Labrenzia sp. PHM005: one gene and its partners. The protein of the gene in region 1 interacts with the protein of each later gene in a pairwise test. Links are inferred from orthologs where the notes say so. Each region holds a gene or a part of one and is shown in the gene's direction. Other genes may lie near its edges.

Region 1 (5,640 bases):
GATGATCCGCGGCCTTTCCAAAAAAGTTGCCGCCGAACGCGCCGATGAGCTGCTTTCTTATATGCGCCTTGCCGACCGCGGCAGCCACCGGCCATCAGAACTCTCCGGCGGCGAGCAGCAGCGTGTTGCGGTCGCCCGGGCCGTTGCCAATGCCCCGCGCATCCTGCTGCTTGATGAGCCGACCGGGAACCTGGATCCGAAGACGGCCAATTACGTCTTTGATGCTCTGTCGGCTCTGGTGCGGGCTTCTGGTGTGGCCACCATATTTGCCACGCACAATTTGGAGCTTGCCGGCCGTATGGACCGGGCGATCACCTTGTCCGCCGGACTGGTCCAGCCGCTCAGATAACCGGTTTTTCATCTCGAGTCGGGGTCCCTTGTGGACGCCTTGGTCGGTAGGAACAAAGCAAAAACGCAAAGATTTCTGCGGGTCTTATACAATTCAGATCAAGGAGAACAAAAAGGGCTTGCAAAAAGAACATAAATGGAACATGTTTAGCGTATCGAAAGAAAGTTTGGAGAGTGTGATGTTCTATTTCGCGCGTGACTGTGCTGCTCTTGCATCCCTGGTTTCTTTTGGCGTGACCCTGGCGGTCTGGGGCGATGTGATCCTGTCCGCGGGCTGATCGGTGCCTGATTTTTGTCCTGTCCGGCGGGCCGCTGGTCTGACGGACAGTGTTCCAAAGCCGCATATTTTAGTGTGGCAGATCAATTCACAGCTGGAAAAGCAGAGGTCTGAGCAGGCGTGCTCTGGTCAAGGCGTTTGCGGCTGATTAAAGAACAGCGGTGACAACCGCGCTGGCGGCTGGACGGAACGCGATGCAAGCGTTTCACTAAGAGCGAAGATTCGCCTAGGCCTTTGAAGGTGCCGCCATGACTGATTCAAACAGCGCTCTAGACGCAGTTGTTCACCCATCCACGCAGGCGGGTAATGGGCCCGGTTATGTGCATCTGCGGGTTCATTCGGCACTGTCGCTTCTAGAAGGCGCGCTGCCGATCAAGAAGCTTTTGGATCTGGCCAAGGCCGACGACCAGCCGGCGCTGGCGATTGCCGACACCAACAATCTTTTTGGCGCCCAGGAGTTTTCGGCCAAGGCCTGGGGCGCAGGCATCCAGCCGCTAACCGCTTGTCAGCTGTCCGTCTTTTTCGACGACGGTCTGGACAGCGGCCGGCGCGGTGAACCGGCGCTCGCCGACCTTGTTCTGATTGCCATGACCGAAACGGGCTATGGCAACTTGATGGAGCTGACCTCGCGTGCGTTTCTGGATACGGAAACAGGCCTGCGCCCGCATGTCACCCTCAGCTATCTCTTGTCTAAGGCTGAAGATGTCATAGTCCTGACCGGCGGCAGTCTCGGGGCTGTCGGGGCGGCACTTCTGGCCGGGCGCAAGGAACTGGCCGAGAGCCGCCTAAAGACGCTGAAAGAGGGATTCCCCGGTCGTTGTTATGTTGAAATTCAGCGCCATGGCATGGACAGCGAAAAGAAAACCGAGGAGGCCTTCCTCGATCTTGCCTACGCCATGGATCTGCCGCTGGTTGCCACCAATGAGGCGTTTTTTCCCAAACGTGAAGACTATGAAGCCCATGATGCGCTGATCTGCATTTCCGAAGGCCGAGTCATCATTGAAAGTGATCGTCGTCGCCTGACCCCGGAGCACTATTTCAAGACAAGGGCGGAAATGTGCGCGCTCTTTTCCGATCTTCCCGAGGCGCTTGCCTCCACGGTCGAGATTGCCAAACGCTGTTCTTTCCGACCGATGCGGCGCGCACCGATTCTACCGCGGTTTGCCGGTGCGGATGCGGACCCAGAAGAAGCCGAACGCGCCGAATCGGAAGAACTGAAACGCCAGGCGCGCGAAGGCTTGCAGGCCCGTCTTGATGCTCATGGCCTGGCGCCGGGACTGGAAGAAAAGGATTATTGGGAACGGCTCGATTATGAGACCGGCATCATCGAGCGGATGAAGTTTCCGGGCTACTTCCTGATCGTTGCCGATTTCATCAAATGGGCCAAAAACCAAGACATTCCGGTTGGCCCGGGCCGTGGGTCGGGCGCGGGCTCGCTGGTGGCCTGGTCCTTGACGATCACCGATCTGGACCCGATGCGGTTTTCTCTGCTGTTCGAACGGTTCTTGAATCCCGAACGTGTCTCCATGCCGGACTTTGACATCGACTTCTGCCAGTCGCGGCGGGAGGAGGTGATCAGATACGTTCAGGAGAAGTACGGCCGTCAGCAGGTTGCCCAGATCATCACTTTCGGGTCCTTGCAGGCGCGCGCGGTTCTGCGGGATGTCGGCCGGGTGCTGCAAATGCCTTATGGACAGGTCGATCGGCTGTGCAAATTGGTGCCGGCGAACCCTGCCAATCCGGTGACGCTTGGCCAGGCGATCGAAGACGAACCGCGCCTCCGGGAAGCGGCCAAGGAAGAAGAGATCGTTGACAGGCTTTTGGGCATGGCGCAGAAGCTCGAAGGCCTTTACCGGCACGCCTCGACCCACGCAGCCGGTGTGGTGATTGGCGACCGGCCGCTGGAACAGTTGGTTCCGCTCTACCGCGATCCACGCTCCGATATGCCGGTTGCCCAGTTCAACATGAAAATGGTTGAAGATGCGGGCCTGGTGAAATTCGACTTTCTGGGCCTGAAAACCCTGACGGTGATCGACACGGCGGTCAAATTGATCGAACGGCGCGGCATCACCGTTGATGTCGCCGGTCTGCCGATTGACGATAAAAAATCCTACGATCTTCTAACCCGCGGCGAGACTTTCGGCGTGTTCCAGCTGGAAAGTCAGGGCATGCGCCGGGCCGTTGCCGGCATGAAACCGGACCGCTTTGAGGACATTATTGCGCTGGTGGCGCTCTACCGCCCGGGGCCGATGGAAAACATCCCGGTCTATAACGCGGTCAAACACGGCGAACAGGAGCCGGACTGCCTGCATCCGCTCCTGGAACCGATCCTGATGGAGACGAATGGCATCATCGTCTACCAGGAGCAGGTGATGCAGATCGCCCAGGTTTTGTCCGGGTATTCGCTCGGCGAAGCGGATCTTCTGCGCCGCGCCATGGGTAAGAAGATTGCCGCCGAAATGGAGGTTCAGCGGGCGCGCTTTGTCGACGGTGCCGTGGAGCGGGGCATCAACAAGACCCAGGCCGGCACGATCTTCGATCTGGTGGCGAAATTCGCCAACTACGGCTTCAACAAATCCCATGCGGCCGCCTATGCGCTGGTCTCCTATCATACGGCCTGGCTGAAGGCGAACCATCCGGTTGAATTCATGGCTGCGTCCATGACACTCGATATGGGCAACACGGAAAAACTTGGTGATTTCCGCCAGGAAGCCCGGCGCATGGGCATTGAGGTGGTGCCGCCATCCATCAACCGTTCGCAGGTCTATTTTGATGTGTCCGATGGCAAGATCCTTTATGCGATGGGGGCTGTGAAAGGTGTCGGCGAACAGGCCGTGGAACACATCGTAGAGGTCCGCGGCGACAAACCGTTCCAGAGCCTGGGCGATTTTGCCCGCCGCATCAGCCCCAAAGCGCTCAACAAACGGACGCTGGAAAACCTGGTTGCCGCGGGCGCCTTTGATGAGCTGGAACCAAGCCGGGCCCGGGTCTTTGAAGGGCTCGACCGGGTGATGGGCCTCGCGCAGCGCACGGAAGAAAACAAAACACTCGGCCAGGACGAACTGTTCGGCGGTTCTGACAGCGAGGAACCCTTGCAGCTGGATGAGGTCCATGGCTGGACGTCGGAAGAAAAACTCCAGCGGGAGCATTCGGCCATTGGTTTTTATCTCTCCGCCCACCCGATCGACGAATACGCCTCTGTCCTGGAAAAAATGCGGGCGCAGCCTTGGGCCCAGTTTTCTGAAGCGGTGAAAAAAGGCGCGTCCGCCGGACGGCTTGCAGGAACCGTCATATCCATGCAGGAGCGCAAGACAAAATCCGGTACGCGAATGGGCATTGCGCGGCTCTCCGATGCAACCGGCCAATATGAAGCCCTGCTTTTCCGCGAAAAGCTGGAACAATTCCGCGATGTGCTGCAATCCGGCCGGTCCGTTGTCGTGCTGGTTGCTGCCGACTTGCGCGACGACGAACCGTCCCTGATCATCGAACAGGTTGACCCGATCGACAAGGTTGCTGCGCGCTTACAAAAAAGCATGCGGGTCTTTGTTCGCGACGAGCGGCCGATCGCCAGTCTTGCCAAACAGCTGACCATGCGCGGAGAGGGCGATGTGACTGTGATTGTGCTTCTGGAAAACGGTGCCCGAGAAGTCGAAGTAAAACTTCCCGGCCGGTTCCGCCTCTCGCCAGAGATTGCGGGTGCGTTGAAAGCCGTTCCAGGTGTAACGGATGTTCAGGTTGCGTGATCCAGTGCAGCGCAATGCAAATTGTTTGACTAGCCAGCTAGCCACTCGGTAGTGGGCTGTCCGGGGCCGGATGCGGTTTGCGGCAGTTACAGTGCATTCAGTTAAGGGGGGTTTCTTTGCCAGCCAGGATTTCGGCTCTGCGTAGAAGCAGGTCCTGATAGCTGAGTCCGAGATATGTTCGGTAAATTGTATCGATCGTGCCGTCTTCTAACATCGATGCGAGTGCCTTGGAATATTTTGCTTGGGCTTCGCGTTGAGATTTGTGAAAAGTCAGGTCTAGGAAGGTGATCATGATCGGCGGATGTACAGGCTGAACATCAAATTTGTTCTTTTGCTGTAGCTGTCGATTGTTGACGAGGTCGCCGAAAAAAAAGTCAAACCGGTTGGCGGCCAGCATACGCAAGCCTTCTGTGTCATTGGCGACTGCAAATGAATTGATTTCCGGGTGATCGAGAAATTCCTGCGGATAGCCATAACCTTGGACGTAACCGACCGATTTGCCGGCAAGGGCATTGATGTTGTCAAATGTGTTTTTTGGGACGGTTCCGTTTGTCCAAAGGGATTGGACCCAAGGAACAGGCATCAAGGCGTTTTGGATGATGTTCGCGATTCCCGCGTCGCCATCGACGGCCGCTTCATAATTGCCCCTTTCGACCAGTTCCTTACAGCGCGCCCATGGCATCTCTTCAAATGTCATGTCCAGCTGAGCGCGGTTGAGGGCCTCCTTGTAGATCGAAAATGACAATCCCTGGAGCCTGCCGGTACTGTCTCTGAAGGTATAGGGCTCCCATAGAACAAAACAGCTCTTCAGGGGCTGGGCCGTGGCGGGATCCGGCATGGCAAGAGTCAACACTGGCAAGAAATGGATAAGAAGCTTTTTTGCAGCAGATCTTATTGCCATCCATTGATCCCGAAAACTTTGTTTGTCCAAAAATATAGTCGATGCGCTTTGTTCAAACAAGAAATGGCGGATTCTCAGCGTTAGGCAGAGGAGTTCGTCACGTTGGCCTGGAAGCGCCTCATAAGTGACACGAAGGTATCTTTCATTTGCTGTACCCATGTAACCGTTGTCCAGCCACAATTGGAACGCAACCAATTATCTTGGATGTTGCAAGCTTGCGGCATGTGCCTCCTCCCATTTACTCACAACGGGTATGGCGGAGGCCTTGCGGCTGATCTGCAATGCAGCTGGACAAGGATCCTCTTGTAGATACCCAATCCTGCAGCCTTGTATTTGTGAGGAATTAGCCGGCCGGCCAGATGATCTCCAGC
Region 2 (4,542 bases), 1.7 Mb from region 1 along the record:
TGGCTGGCTGACATTAGATTTGACCACACCGACATGGCCGGCCGGAATGATTGTGGCGTTTGTGTTCTCATCAAGCCGAAGATCGAATAAATACCGGTTCAGGCGGTATTGTCCCGGTTTCAGGACTGTTTCCTGAGGACCGCGCAGACCGCCTTTGGTCAGAAAACTTTCGGCCTTGAGCATGTCGCCAACTTCGGCATCGGAAATGGCCGGTGCCATGAACATGCCTGAGGGCATGGCGTTGCCGTCAAGGGCGGTCAGTTGGCCATAATAGCCTTCCGGAATGGTGACCACGTCCCATTCTTCGAAGTCGTAGAGTACCCGCACCAAGGGAATAAAATGAAATCCAGGCCCGAGGATCTGAGCTTGCGGCCCCTTTTCGCCTTCCAGTGCAAGAATCCTCCCTTCAGGTAGTTCCTTGAACGCGTAAATCCGCTTCAGGTGGCCAACACGGTCAGCGTCAACAAAAACAAAGGAAGACGACGCCAGCATGAAGGTGCCGATCAAGATCAGCACAATGCCCATGACTTTACTGCCTAAAATCCGGGATAGGCGTGAGCCACCTGATGCGGAGCTGCCACGGCGCAACAAGGCGCTGGCACCAATCAGGATAATCAAAAGGCCTATGACGACGCCAAGCATGATCCCTTAACTCCCCCGAAGCGCTTAACCAATGCAGTACCAAAATTCAAAAATGAACCGCGCCCAAAGGCACTCTAAGCAGGGATGTTAAACTAAAGTCTGAGAAAAACCAGAGCTTTGCGCCGTTTTGAAACGAGCGCAGTGCATTGCTGTGCAATTTATCTCCGTGCGCTCTGGATAATCACCATTTTTCTTAGCCGCTAACTGCCAAAGTGAGAAATGTTTTAAGCGCGGCAAAATGGATTCTGGAAAAAATGCGAGTACTTACGTAAGGTTAATTAACCTTGGATTGTAACTGGTGGCCTCTTTGCGTGAGGCGAGCCGGATCGAGCCATGGGTTTGTTATTCGAAATGACCCAAAAGAGTTTGATGTGATGGTTCTGAAGTTTGCTGCCCTAGCTCTTATGTATCTGGTTTGTTTCGGAGGAACGGCGGCTGCGAAAATGCAACTGCGATTTACAGCAGTCGACGGGATGCGCCACAACACACAGGCTCTTGAATTGTTGCAGAGAGCCTACAGCGTGCTCGGTATTAGTTTTTCAGTCGTTTACCTGACACCTCACCGGTCGATCCAGGAGGTTGAAAACGGCGCTGCAGATGGTGAATTGTTGCGCATTAAGCAGATCGGGGACCATTTTACTGAAATCATCCGCGTGAATGTTCCTGTCATTTCCCTTCCGATCTACGCGTACACCAATGATGAGGAGATGACCAACCTGACACTGGGTGAGATGAAGGACGTCCGGGTTGGTTATGTCGCTGGCGCCAAGTTTGCAGAAGAAATGACTGCGGATCTGCCGAATGTGACGACCGTTGAGACGCCCGAAGTCTTGTTTAATATGTTGCAAAGGCAACGTTTGGATATTGCAATAGCCGCCGAAAATCCCGGCGACCGCCTGCTAAAGGCCGCTGTTCACGGACCTATCTATAAGGGCGATAACCATTTGCGCTCGATCGATTTCTACCACTACCTGAATCGGCGGCACACCGCTTTGGTGCCGCGATTGGAACGAGCCTTGGCCGAAATTATTTATGGTGGTGCAAACGCTGAAGTCTATTTGGAAAGGTAACCCTTTCGAACAATAGTCGCCATAGACCAAGTGATTTGACTTACGATCGCGTACCGCAACAACGACGGCGCAAAAACACCTCGACGGTGATTGGATCCCGAAGTAAAACCAACAAAAATGGGAGATAGCATGAAGCCGACAAATCCGGTTTTCACCGGCATCCAGACGACTGTTTTTGAAACCATGTCGCGCTTGGCAATGGCGAATAACGCCATCAATCTGGGGCAGGGGTTTCCGGATGTCGATGGCCCGGAGGACATCCGGGAAATTGCGGCACAAGCGCTAATTGACGGACCCAACCAGTATCCGCCGATGCTCGGTCTTCCCGAGTTGCGTCAAGCGGTGGCCGAGGCCAATGAACGGTTTTATGGTCTTAAAATCGATCCTCAGTCCGAAGTTCTGGTGACCTCGGGTGCAACGGAAGCGTTGTCGGACTGTATCATGTCTCTTGTCTCTCCGGGCGACGAAGTTGTCCTGATCGAGCCCCTTTATGATTGCTATTTGCCTCTGGTGGAACGCGCTGGCGGTGTTCCCGTGCGGGTTCGGGTAACCCCGCCGCATTGGCACCTCGACGATGACGCGCTGGCAGCTGCATTTTCGAATAAGACCAAAGCCGTTCTCATCAACAATCCGATGAATCCGACGGCAAAGGTGTTTTCCGACGCTGAACTTGGGCGCATCGCGGATCTTTGCCGGCAGTATGACGCCTATGCCATTTGTGACGAGGTCTATGAGCATCTGGTTTTTGACGGCCGCAAACACCGACCACTAATGACCTTCGACGGCATGCGCGAACGGACGGTCCGTATCGGGTCTGCCGGCAAGACGTTTTCGCTGACAGGCTGGAAAGTTGGATATATCACCGGCCCGGCCGCGCTTTTGGACCCGATTGCAAAGGCGCATCAGTGGACCACGTTCACAACGCCGCCCAACCTGCAAAAGGCGGTCGCCTACGGCATTGCCAAGGATGACAGCTACTATGACGGGCTTGCGGGGGATTTGAGCCGCAAACGGGACCGGATGGCCAAAGGTCTTGAGGCGCTTGGCTTTGACGTTCTTCCTTGCGCGGCGACCTATTTCCTCACCTGTGGATTTTCCGGGCTTGGGCTTGGTGTGAGTGATGTTGAGGCCTGCGAAACCTTGGTCAAGCACGCCGGTGTGGCCGCGGTTCCCGTCTCTGCATTCTATGGGTCTGATGCGCCGACTGGTTTCATCCGCTTCTGCTTCTGCAAACAGGATACGGTGATTGATGAAGCGCTCGAGCGTCTGGACCGCTTTTTAACTGCGGCCCGGGCCGAATCCGCTTAAGTTTCAATTCAGTTCCAAATGAACGAGATGAGAGCTTCATGCCCAATCCTGCTTTGGTGGATGTGACCCGTGGCCAGCTGACCGAAAGCCTGCACCGCGGTACCGTCGCAATTGTCGATGCTTCCGGCAAATTGGTCTGCAGCATCGGCGATGTAGACGCCCGGGTATTTCCGCGTTCCGCGATCAAGGGATTGCAGGCAATTCCAATGGTGGAGTCGGGAGCTGCGGACGCGCTCGATTTGACCGATGCCGAGTTGTCGCTTGCCTGTTCATCGCACAACGGGGAAGAGGTGCATGCCAATTCGGCGCGGGTGATGCTGATGAAGGCGGGGCTCACAGAGAATGACCTGGAATGCGGTCCGCAATGGCCGAAGCGGATGGAAGATGCCGCCAAGCTTATTCTGGACAACGAAACGCCCTGTGGGCTTCACAACAATTGTTCAGGCAAACACGCTGGTTTTCTAGGGCTTGCCAGAGTGATGGGTGTCGAAACAAAGGGTTACATAGAGCCGAGCCACCCGGTACAGCTTGAAGTCAGGAGGGTCATCGAACAATTGACCGGTGACATCGTGTCGGAAGATGTTTGCGGAACAGATGGCTGTTCGATTCCAACTTATGCATCTCCCCTTGTCGGCTTTGCCCGCGCATTCGCTGCCTTTGGAACCGGAGAGGGGTTGGAACCCTTGCGCCAGGACGCGGCTCAGCGGATTTTCGATGCCTGTGTTAACGAGCCTTACATGGTTGCCGGAGCCGACCGGTTTTGTACCAAAGTCATGGAGGGCTTCCGCGGCCGGGTTTTCGTCAAAACGGGCGCCGAAGGTGTCTTCTGTGCCTCTGTGCCTGAGCTCGGGTTTGGCGTTGCCCTGAAATGCGATGACGGTGCGACGCGGGCCGCAGAAGTCATGATGGCGACTGTGCTGGAAGCGATGCTGGACTTTGATGAGGAGGAAGCAAAGCTGCTGGATACTTTGGTCAATCCACCGGTCCTCACCCGCAGGGGCACAGAGGCAGGCCATATCCGCCCGCGCGCTGAGTTTTTGAATTCTCTGAAAACAACCCTTCTCACAAGCTAGGCTTGTCCTCAGTTATGAGATCGTGCCTTTAAGCCTCTTGGTCATCAGAACCTTGTTGCCTTTGCGCTCGGTTTCCGACCAGCCCAGATGCGTATAAAGGGCAACATTTTCCGGCATGCCGACATGGGTTGCGAGCCGAAATTCGCTTGCTCCATCTCGGCGGGCAAGTTCTTCGGCGGTGTGGATCAGCAGGCGCGCGATCCCGCGCCCATGATACTCAGGGTCAACCGCGATATTGACCAGATGTGCATGGTTGCCCTGAAGCGCGAGTATCACACAGCCGGCGAGGGAGGTGTTGTTCTCAGCAACAAACACGACCTTCTCAGAAATCTCCTTTTCTACCCCTGCGGAAACATCTGGAAGATCGTTCAAGCGCTCTTTTACCGGTGAATAGGCGCGGTCAATGCACTGTTTGATAGCATTTGCATCTTGCAAATTGGCGCGGCGAA
Region 3 (4,520 bases), 3.2 Mb from region 1 along the record:
TCATTCGGCCATCAACGCTCTGTGGTTTGGCGCCATGATCCTGCTGTTGTCCCGGGTGTCGGAAGCTGCACAAAAGCCGACGTTCCAACGGTGGCTCAAAGGTATCACCGGCGCGGTTTTCATGGGATTTGGGCTGAAACTGGCGACTTTGCGTCCTTAAACGGTTCGGCTGCATTGGCAAAGATGCCGGTGTTTTTGTGCCGAAGTTTCACCGGTGAAGAAAAACCGGCTTTTACCTCTTGCCAAACACCCGGTGTGTTCTGATATAAGGCGCTCGGGAGGTTGGTGGTGGACGAGCCACTCGCCAACCGGGTCAGGTCCGGAAGGAAGCAGCCCTAACGAGCCTCGGCACGGGTCGCCGTGCCAGCCTCCCACCCTTTCCTACGTCGAGTTTATGCGCTAATTGATCGCAGTGGTCGAGTTCTGATCAGGCATTAAGAAACTGGTGCGCGCGTCGTTGCTCTTAAGCCGATCAGCCGTGTACCAGCGCGCCAGAAGGTCTCCGGACAATAGATCCTCGTTGTCGTTCAAAAAAGCCGTGATGTCTTGATAGTCCTTGGCTCGCATGCGCTCGGCGATGATGCTCAAGAACGCCAGTGTGATTGTTGTGTTCATCTTTTGAGGAACGCCTGCTTTTTCTGTCAGGGCCTTGAGACTCTCCACGTAACATTTTGCGGCAGTCAGGAAATCGTATTTCAGCAGCAACTCATGGGCGACCGTGACATGATCGGTATGGCTGAACTCCGCAGGCTCTAAAGTTCCGGCCTCAAAAGAGGCTGTCAGCTCTCTCGGACTTCGATGCATCAGTCAGCTTCCTTTTCCAGCAATCTGTGACTGTCACTTGCGGTCAGTTCCAAATCGTAGACTTGTTTCAAAATTTTGATTTTTTCCAACGTGTTATCGGAAAATGGCGCTTTGTTTTCAAAGCAGTGAAGGGCCATCCCCTCGAGCAGATCGCCGAGGGAGATGTCCAGATGTTCGGCAAGGCCTTTAAGGACTTTCACAATCCGCTTTTCCATGCGGACACCGGTTTGAATGCGTTCAATCTGTTTGCTCATAATGTTATATTGGTACCAAGGTACCTATTTGTCAATTGCTGACGTTAGAAATGGGCATGAAGCGGAATTGCCGCCCGCCTTTCACAGAAAACAGATAAAAGCCTGTCCACCTTTTGGAAAAAATCGTTATGGTGCGGCTCATGGATGAGACTGGCTTTCCGCAAGACGATAATGAGACCGGCCTGGAATTGACGGGTGGCACTGGAACGGCACCAGGCGCGGCCGAAGGCGGTGCCTACAGGGTGCTGGCCCGCAAATACCGCCCGAAGACCTTCGAGGATCTGGTTGGCCAGGAGCCGATGGTGCAAACGCTGGAGAACGCGTTTGATACCGGACGGATCGCACAGGCCTGGATGCTGACCGGGGTGCGCGGGGTCGGCAAGACCACAACAGCCCGGATCCTGGCGCGCGGCCTGAACTATGAAGTGCCCGGCGAGGCGGATAAACCGACGGTCAAGCTGACCCAGGAAGGCTCGCACTGTAAGGCCATCATGGAAGGCCGCCATGTCGATGTTATCGAGATGGATGCGGCCTCGCACACCGGCATCAACGATATCCGCGAGATCATCGATGCGGCCCGCTACCGCCCGGCAACGGCGCGGTATAAGGTTTACATCATCGATGAGGTCCACATGCTCTCCAACGCAGCCTTCAACGGGCTGTTGAAGACGCTCGAAGAGCCGCCTGAGCATGTGAAGTTCATCTTCGCGACCACCGAAATCCGCAAAGTCCCGATCACCGTACTGTCGCGTTGCCAGCGCTTTGATCTGCGCCGCATCGAGCAGTCTAAACTGATCGGCTTGCTGCGCCGGATTTCTGACGCCGAAGGCATTCAAATCTCCGATGAAGCCCTGATGCTGATCGCACGGGCGGGCGAGGGTTCGGCTCGCGACTCTCTGTCCTTGCTCGATCAGGCGATGGCTCATGGCAGCGGCGCGATTGACGCAAATGATCTGCGCCAAATGCTCGGTCTTGCCGACCGCGCCCGGGTGATAGACCTCTTCGGCCATATCATGGCCGGGCGGATCGAAGACGCGCTGGGCGAACTCCAAGCTCAGTATGATATCGGTGCCGATCCTGCGATCGTGTTGACGGATCTTGCCGACTTCACCCACCTTGTGACCCGGATGAAGGTGGCCCCGAAATCCGCCGACGAGGCCTCGGTGACAGAAGCGGAGCGCGCGCGCGGCCAGGAGTTTGCGGAAAAGATTTCCGTGCGGCTGCTATCCCGCGCTTGGCAGATCCTTCTGAAAGGTGTTCAAGAAGTGCAAGCCGCTTCCAAGCCATTGTCTGCGGCTGATATGGTTCTGGTGCGACTGGCCTATGCTGCCGATCTGCCGGATCCGGGCGAGTTGATGGCGCAGATCCAAAACGGACAAATGCCGGTTTCTGGTGGTGCGCCAGCAGGTGGATCTACAGGAGCGCCCGCAGGTCCTGCCGGAGGCGGCGGCCAGGCGATGGCCGTTGGTGCTCCCTCCATGCCGCACGGCAGCCCTCGGGGAGGGCCAGTGATGCAAGCTACTGCCCGGCCGCAGTTGTCGGCGATCCAGGGTGGCGCTCCGCAGACAGCACCTCAACAACAATCGGCACCACAGGCCGAACAGGCACCGCAGCAATCTGCCTACAATCTGAAAAACCTGCATGACTGTGTCGCACTGGCGTCTGAAAAGCGCGACATTCCGATGAAGGTTGCCATCCAGCGGCAAATGCGGCTGGTGAAGTTCGAGCCCGGCAAGATCGAGATTCAACCGACCGAGGATGCACCGGCCGATATTGCCGGGGAATTCGGACGCAAGCTGACGGAATGGACCGGACAGCGTTGGTTCGTTGTCGTCTCGCGCACGCAAGGGCGTCCGACGATTTATGAAGAGCAGGAAGCCAACCAGCAGCAGCTTTTGTCAGACGCCAAATCCCACCCGACGGTGGCCGCATTGCTGGCACAGTTTCCGGGCGCCAAAGTGATCGATGTCAAGGTACAGGCCTCCGAAGAGGACGAAGTTGCGATGGCCGATCCGCTGGTCAACGATCCCTTGCTCAACGAAGCGCTGGGCACGGATGACGATGACGACTAACACCGCCGCAACCAAAGGCCGGACGCCGTGAGCGATAAAAAAATAAAAAACAACATCATTATGTTTTTCGTGGCTGGGGCCGTTTGCCTGCTGTCCATGTTGTTCGTCTCAAAGGCGGATATGGATGAATATGTGAAACTGGTGACTGTCGTCTCCCTGGTTTGCGCTTTTTTCTTCATTGGATTGTATTTCGCGGGCCGGATTTTCTACCTGTGTTTTAAAAAACAATGAGCCTATGGCCCGAATTCAAAGGGCTTCAAGCCAGCGCCGCTCCAGATTGGTGTTTTGGGGTGGCAATTCCGCTATTGTTCTTCTAAACGCAGGTCCCAGATAAGAAGCGCCGCAGGTGGCGCAGCAGACTTTTAAGGAGAGATCCAATGGACTTCCTCAAGATGATGAAGCAGGCCAAGGAAATGCAGGAGCAGATGGGCTCTCTGCAGGGCCAGATTGAAGACATTGAGGCAGAAGGTTCTTCTGGCGCCGGTCTGGTTAGCGTCCGCCTCAATGGCAAGGGCGAGCTGAAAAGTCTCACCATTGATCCGTCGTTGATGAAAGAGGGCGAAGGCGAGATCCTTGAAGACCTGATCATTGCCGCGCACACCGATGGCCGGGTGAAAATCGATCAGGCGATCCAGGAAAAAACCCAGGAAATGATGGGCGGCCTCGGCCTTCCGGCTGGCATGAAACTGCCATTTTAAGTTTTCTGGTTCGAGGTTAGGATAGACCAACGGGCGTCTTAGTCTCGATGTCATCCCGGCCCTGAGCCGGGATCCACTCGCGTTCCCACTTGTTGCAGAGGTAGAGTTTCCTATCAGTCTCTCTGCAAATGATTGGATCCCCGCTCAAGGCGGGGATGACGTCAGAGTTGGATATGACTGATAGCGTCGATGCACACTATCCCCCAGAGCTTTCATCGAACATACAAGTGCACAGTGAGAAAACATGGCGCAGAAGCAGGTTGCGGGACCGGAAATTGAACGGTTGATCCAGTTGCTGGCCAAGCTGCCGGGTTTGGGTCCACGCTCCGCCCGCCGCGCTGCGCTGCATCTGATCAAGAAAAAAGACCAGCTTCTGGTGCCGCTGTCAGAGGCCATGGGCATTGCCGTGCGCGACATCGGCATCTGTTCGACCTGCGGCACGGTCGATACGTCCGACCCTTGCACCATCTGTTCCGACGAAAAACGGGACCCCAGCGTTCTCGTTGTCGTCGAGGATGTTTCCGACCTTTGGGCGCTGGAGCGGGCAGGCGCGGTCAATGCCCGCTATCATGTGCTCGGCGGCACCTTGTCGCCGCTTGATGGGGTTGGCCCGGACGATCTCAATCTGGCTACCATGATCGATCGCTGTGGTGCGCCGGAAATCGGCGAAGTCATCCTGGCAATCAGCGCGA
Region 4 (4,350 bases), 2.7 Mb from region 1 along the record:
GATCAATCCCGCTCACCACTGGTTCATGGCTATTGGCTGAAGAAACACGGCCTTGACGGCGCGTATGGCCGGGTCGCCGTGCCGCCGGAGGAAGCGAAAACCTTTTTCAATGACTTTAAAACATCCGGCCTGGTTGGGGCCAATGTGACGGTCCCGCACAAAGAAGTGGCATTCGCGGCGTGTGATCATCTGGACGAAGCAGCAAAGGCGATGGGCGCGGCTAATACACTCTGGCTCGATGAAACCGGAGCTTTATGCGGCGCCAATACTGATGGTCTGGGGTTTTTGGGAAACCTCGATCAACTTGCCCCTGGATGGGATTCTGAAAGCAGAACGGCAGTGGTTTTGGGAGCTGGCGGTGCCGCCCGTGCGATCATCTGGGCGTTGTTATCCCGTGGAATCACAGCCGTGCATATCGTCAACCGGACCTTTGAAAAGGCCAAGGTTCTTGAAGATCAATTTGGTTCAAAAACGAAAGCACATCCTTGGGATAAACTGGGGACACTTCTGGAAGACGCGGATCTTCTTGTAAACACGACAGCTCTCGGAATGGCGGGCAAAGCGCCTTTGGAGATCAATCTCGATCCGCTGCCGAAATCAGCTCTTGTGACAGATATCGTCTATGTGCCTCTCGAAACCGATTTATTGAAACAGGCAGCCAGCCGCGGCAACCCGACAGTTGATGGCCTTGGCATGTTGCTCCATCAGGCTGTGCCTGGGTTTGAATGCTGGTTTGGCGTCCGGCCTGAAGTTGACGATGGCTTAAGGGCCTTGGTGCTGGAAGACTTGGGAGTTAAGGTGTGATCATACTTGGCCTCACCGGCTCAATCGGCATGGGCAAATCGACAACGGCCAAAATGTTCTCCGAATGCGGAGTGCCTGTCCACGATTCTGATGCCACCGTGCATGCACTTTATTCCGGCCGCGCTGCACCGCTGATTGAAGCCGCCTTCCCGGGCACGGTCGTTGATGGTGTCGTCGATCGATCTCTGCTCTCGCCGCATGTGCTGGGAAAACCGGACGCAATGAAACGGCTTGAAAAAATCGTTCACCCGCTGGTTCGCGAAGAAGAAATCAAATTCCTGGATAAGGCGCGTGCCAAAGGCCACGCTGTTGTTGTTCTAGACATTCCTTTGTTGTTCGAAACGAACGGTGACGAACGCGTAGCCAGATCTGTCGTCGTGACCGCGGATCCGGACGTTCAAAGAGAGCGGGTGCTGGCCCGGCCCGGCATGACCGAAGAACGTTTCAATGCGATCTTGGCCAAGCAAATGCCGGATGCAGAAAAACGCCGCAGGGCGGATTTTCTAATCGACACCGGATTGGGAATGGAGTCCGCCCGCCGGTCCGTCGAAACCATTTTGAAAGCTGTCACTGACATCGGCTGATAAGTTGGTGTTTTGACCGGAAATCGCTGAAGACCGGGGAAAACCCTTAGCTGATCTTGCGGAACTGCCATGGGCTTGCGCAGATGGGATGAGAGGCACATAGGCGGCAAAATGCGTGAAATATCTTTCGATACGGAAACCACGGGTCTGAATCCGCGGACCGGTGACCGGCTGGTTGAGATCGGCGGTGTGGAACTGATCAATCACGTTCCGACCGGAAACGTCTATCATGTCTATATTAACCCCCAGCGGGATATGCCGGAAGAAGCCTTCCGGGTCCACGGTCTTTCAGCAGAGTTCTTGTCCGACAAACCGCTGTTTGAGCAAGTTGCCGATGAATTTCTGGAATTCGTCGGCGATGGGACGCTGGTGATCCACAATGCAGCCTTCGATATGGGCTTCATAAACTTTGAGCTGGAACGCTGCGGCCGGCGGAGTATTCCAAATACCCAGGTGATCGACACTCTGGAAATAGCCCGCCGCAAACACCCCACTGGCCCTAACTCCCTTGACGCGCTCTGCTCGCGGTATGGAATCGACAACTCCAAGCGCGTCAAACACGGCGCATTGCTCGACGCGGAAATTCTCGCCGAAGTCTATTTGGAGATGATCGGCGGCAAACAGCGGGCCTTGATCCTCGATCCGGATGAAGAAGACGTCTTGTCAGCAAGTGCTGAAGGCGCCAGTGAACCCGGAGAACTCGGGTCCTTCAACGCCCGGCCACGTCCGGCGCCGTTGGCAGCTCTTTTGAAGGGTGATGAATTTGCTGCCCATCAAGCCTTCATCGAAGGCATGGGCGACAGCGCGCTTTGGAAGAAATACGGCGGTTGAGTATTGCTGCCTTGTTGTCGTCCTGGCCGACCAAAGGGAGATCCAAGATCTACTCCCATACCCGTTTGCATAAAGAATTTGTAATACCTTTCAAAGCTCTGCAAACGAGTGGGTACCGGTTCGCGCTTCGCTTGACCGGCATAATTTCAGAGTAAATGACGCAAGTCTCAAACAAAAAACCCCGGCGCTGGGCCGGGGTCGGAACTTGCAGTCACTGAATTGCCGGAGCCTCACAGCATCGACGGCAAGACGCGGTCCGGCGGGCGGTGGCCGTCCATGAAGGTCTTGATGTTGATGATGACTTTTTCGCCCATCTCGATCCGGCCTTCAATTGTGGCTGAACCCATGTGCGGCAGCAGGACAACATTATCGAGTTTCACGAGCTTTGGATTGACCGCCGGCTCGTGCTCGAACACGTCAAGACCTGCACCTGCCAGCTCACCGGCTTCCAGCATACGGATCAAGGCGTTTTCATCGATGACTTCGCCGCGGGCAGTGTTGACCACATAGGCGTCCTGCTTGAGCAGCTTTAGGCGCCGTGCGGACAAAAGATGGAACGTGCCTGGCGTGTGCGGGCAGTGCACAGACACCACATCCATGCGGGCCAGCATCTGATCGAGACTTTCCCAATAAGTAGCTTCGAGTTCTTCTTCGATCTCTGCAGGAACACGGCGGCGGTTGTGATAGTGGATCGACATGCCGAAGGCTTTGGCGCGCCGGGCGACCGCCTGACCGATCCGTCCCATGCCGATGATGCCAAGGCGTTTGCCCCAGATCCGGTGACCCAGCATCCATGTTGGGGACCAGCCAGCCCAGTCGCCGCTTTCCAGCGCGTGGATCCCAGCAGACAGGCGCCGCGGCACGGCCAGCATCAGCGCCATGGTCATGTCGGCGGTGTCTTCGGTCAAAACACCTGGGGTGTTGGTGACATTGATGCCCCGGTTGTTGGCCGTCACCACATCGATGTTGTCGACACCATTACCGAAGTTGGCGATCAGCTTGAGATTTTCACCAGCCTGCGACAGGACCGAGGAATCGATCCGGTCTGTCACCGTCGGGACCAGCACATCCGCTGTTCTGACGGCTTCGACCAGCTCGGCCTGACTAAAGGGCCTGTCATTTTCATTGAGGCGCGTTTCAAAAAGTTCGCGCATCCGGGTTTCGACCACATCCGGAAGTTTCCGGGTCACAACGACGACAGGCTTCTTTTTCGCCATACTTAACTGCCTTTCGGGCTACGTTGAGGAATCCTTAACCCCAACGGATTCACCTTGACGCTGCGCGAGGCGCAAGCGGATGACACCACTCCCTTTTCCATAACAGATGATCCGTCAGAAACAAGGGAGATGGCGTAATCCTCAGCCAAACAGATGAGCTGAATTCGCCGAGCTGGTTTTCGCGTTCACTTTTCTGTAGAGGTGTGCCTTAAACAGATGCCCGATAACAATTGGACTTACCGATAATATGGCCCGTTCAATCCCGACCGCGTACTCATTGCTTTTCCTGGGGCTGGTAGTTTTTGGTGCGACAATTTTTCAGTCGCAAGCCTTCGCGCAGGGCACGACGACAGGTGCCTCCGGGCTTCCGGTTCCCCGGTTCGTCAGTCTGAAATCGGATCGGGTCAATGTCCGGCTCGGCCCATCGCGCGAACATGACATTGCCTGGACGTTCGTTCAGTCGGGCCTTCCGGTGGAAATCATCCAGGAATTTGAAAACTGGCGCCGGATCCGCGATTGGGAAGGCAAACAAGGCTGGGTGTTCCACTCACTCCTGTCCGGCCGGCGGACCGCTTTGGTCACCCCTTGGGAAAAGGACAACCGGACGCCGCTTCGGGTTCGGTCCAAATCCGATGCGGACATTGTAGCGGAATTGGAGCCGTTTGTTCTGGCAACCGTCGGCGAATGCGCTGGCGGCTGGTGCCGGGTCAGCGGTGAAGAGTTCAACGGTTGGCTCGATCAGACGAGGTTGTTCGGTGTCTATCCAGACGAACTGATCGAGGATTGATCACAATCGAGCAATAAAAAAGGCGGCCAATCGGCCGCCTTTGTTGTTTCTAGGCAAGTTCCAAATCAATCCGCGCTGGTTTCTTGCGCTTTCAGCTCTTCAAGCTGTGGCATGGACATGATGTTGT

Evidence for each region.
Region 2: the proteins of dnaE (region 1) and FJ695_RS23890 interact in binary tests that used the Escherichia coli proteins (3 or more experiments, as listed by UniProt). The link is inferred for Labrenzia sp. PHM005 from one-to-one orthologs.
Region 3: the proteins of dnaE (region 1) and FJ695_RS01945 interact in binary tests that used the Escherichia coli proteins (3 or more experiments, as listed by UniProt). The link is inferred for Labrenzia sp. PHM005 from one-to-one orthologs.
Region 4: the proteins of dnaE (region 1) and dnaQ interact in binary tests that used the Escherichia coli proteins (3 or more experiments, as listed by UniProt). The link is inferred for Labrenzia sp. PHM005 from one-to-one orthologs.

The regions. Positions count from the first base shown.
Region 1 is NZ_CP041191.1:3,599,433-3,605,072, forward strand. The notes cover bases 484-4,568. They hold dnaE (DNA polymerase III subunit alpha), read left to right. Parts: upstream 484-873; coding sequence 874-4,368; downstream 4,369-4,568. Other genes in these bases: FJ695_RS16320 (ABC transporter substrate-binding protein), read right to left, coding at 4,466-4,568. Outside these bases: FJ695_RS16310 (ABC transporter ATP-binding protein), read left to right, coding at 1-349; more of FJ695_RS16320, read right to left, coding at 4,569-5,206; FJ695_RS16325 (VOC family protein), read right to left, coding at 5,613-5,640. UniProt on the Escherichia coli protein: DNA polymerase III is a complex, multichain enzyme responsible for most of the replicative synthesis in bacteria. This DNA polymerase also exhibits 3' to 5' exonuclease activity. The alpha chain is the DNA polymerase catalytic subunit.
Region 2 is NZ_CP041191.1:5,267,660-5,272,201, reverse strand. The notes cover bases 944-3,930. They hold FJ695_RS23890 (aminotransferase), read left to right. Parts: upstream 944-1,841; coding sequence 1,842-3,020; downstream 3,021-3,930. Other genes in these bases: FJ695_RS23885 (asparaginase), read left to right, coding at 3,059-3,930; FJ695_RS23895 (transporter substrate-binding domain-containing protein), read left to right, coding at 1,086-1,712. In the rest of the region: FJ695_RS23900 (SPFH domain-containing protein), read right to left, coding at 1-642; more of FJ695_RS23885, read left to right, coding at 3,931-4,093; FJ695_RS23880 (GNAT family N-acetyltransferase), read right to left, coding at 4,106-4,542. UniProt on the Escherichia coli protein: Shows aminotransferase activity with methionine and histidine as substrates, and to a lesser extent also with phenylalanine.
Region 3 is NZ_CP041191.1:386,144-390,663, reverse strand. The notes cover bases 700-3,664. They hold FJ695_RS01945 (DNA polymerase III subunit gamma/tau), read left to right. Parts: upstream 700-1,198; coding sequence 1,199-3,130; downstream 3,131-3,664. Other genes in these bases: FJ695_RS01940 (YbaB/EbfC family nucleoid-associated protein), read left to right, coding at 3,508-3,664; FJ695_RS01950 (hypothetical protein), read right to left, coding at 804-1,058; FJ695_RS01955 (hypothetical protein), read right to left, coding at 700-804. Outside these bases: FJ695_RS01965 (LysE family translocator), read left to right, coding at 1-160; more of FJ695_RS01955, read right to left, coding at 400-699; more of FJ695_RS01940, read left to right, coding at 3,665-3,828; recombination mediator RecR, read left to right, coding at 4,073-4,520. UniProt on the Escherichia coli protein: Part of the beta sliding clamp loading complex, which hydrolyzes ATP to load the beta clamp onto primed DNA to form the DNA replication pre-initiation complex.
Region 4 is NZ_CP041191.1:947,478-951,827, reverse strand. What follows is about bases 565-3,359. They hold dnaQ (DNA polymerase III subunit epsilon), read left to right. Parts: upstream 565-1,499; coding sequence 1,500-2,219; downstream 2,220-3,359. Other genes in these bases: FJ695_RS04075 (D-glycerate dehydrogenase), read right to left, coding at 2,450-3,359; coaE (dephospho-CoA kinase), read left to right, coding at 801-1,388; FJ695_RS04090 (shikimate dehydrogenase), read left to right, coding at 565-804. Also shown: more of FJ695_RS04090, read left to right, coding at 1-564; more of FJ695_RS04075, read right to left, coding at 3,360-3,436; FJ695_RS04070 (SH3 domain-containing protein), read left to right, coding at 3,684-4,223; enoyl-ACP reductase FabI, read right to left, coding at 4,289-4,350. UniProt on the Escherichia coli protein: DNA polymerase III is a complex, multichain enzyme responsible for most of the replicative synthesis in bacteria. The epsilon subunit contain the editing function and is a proofreading 3'-5' exonuclease.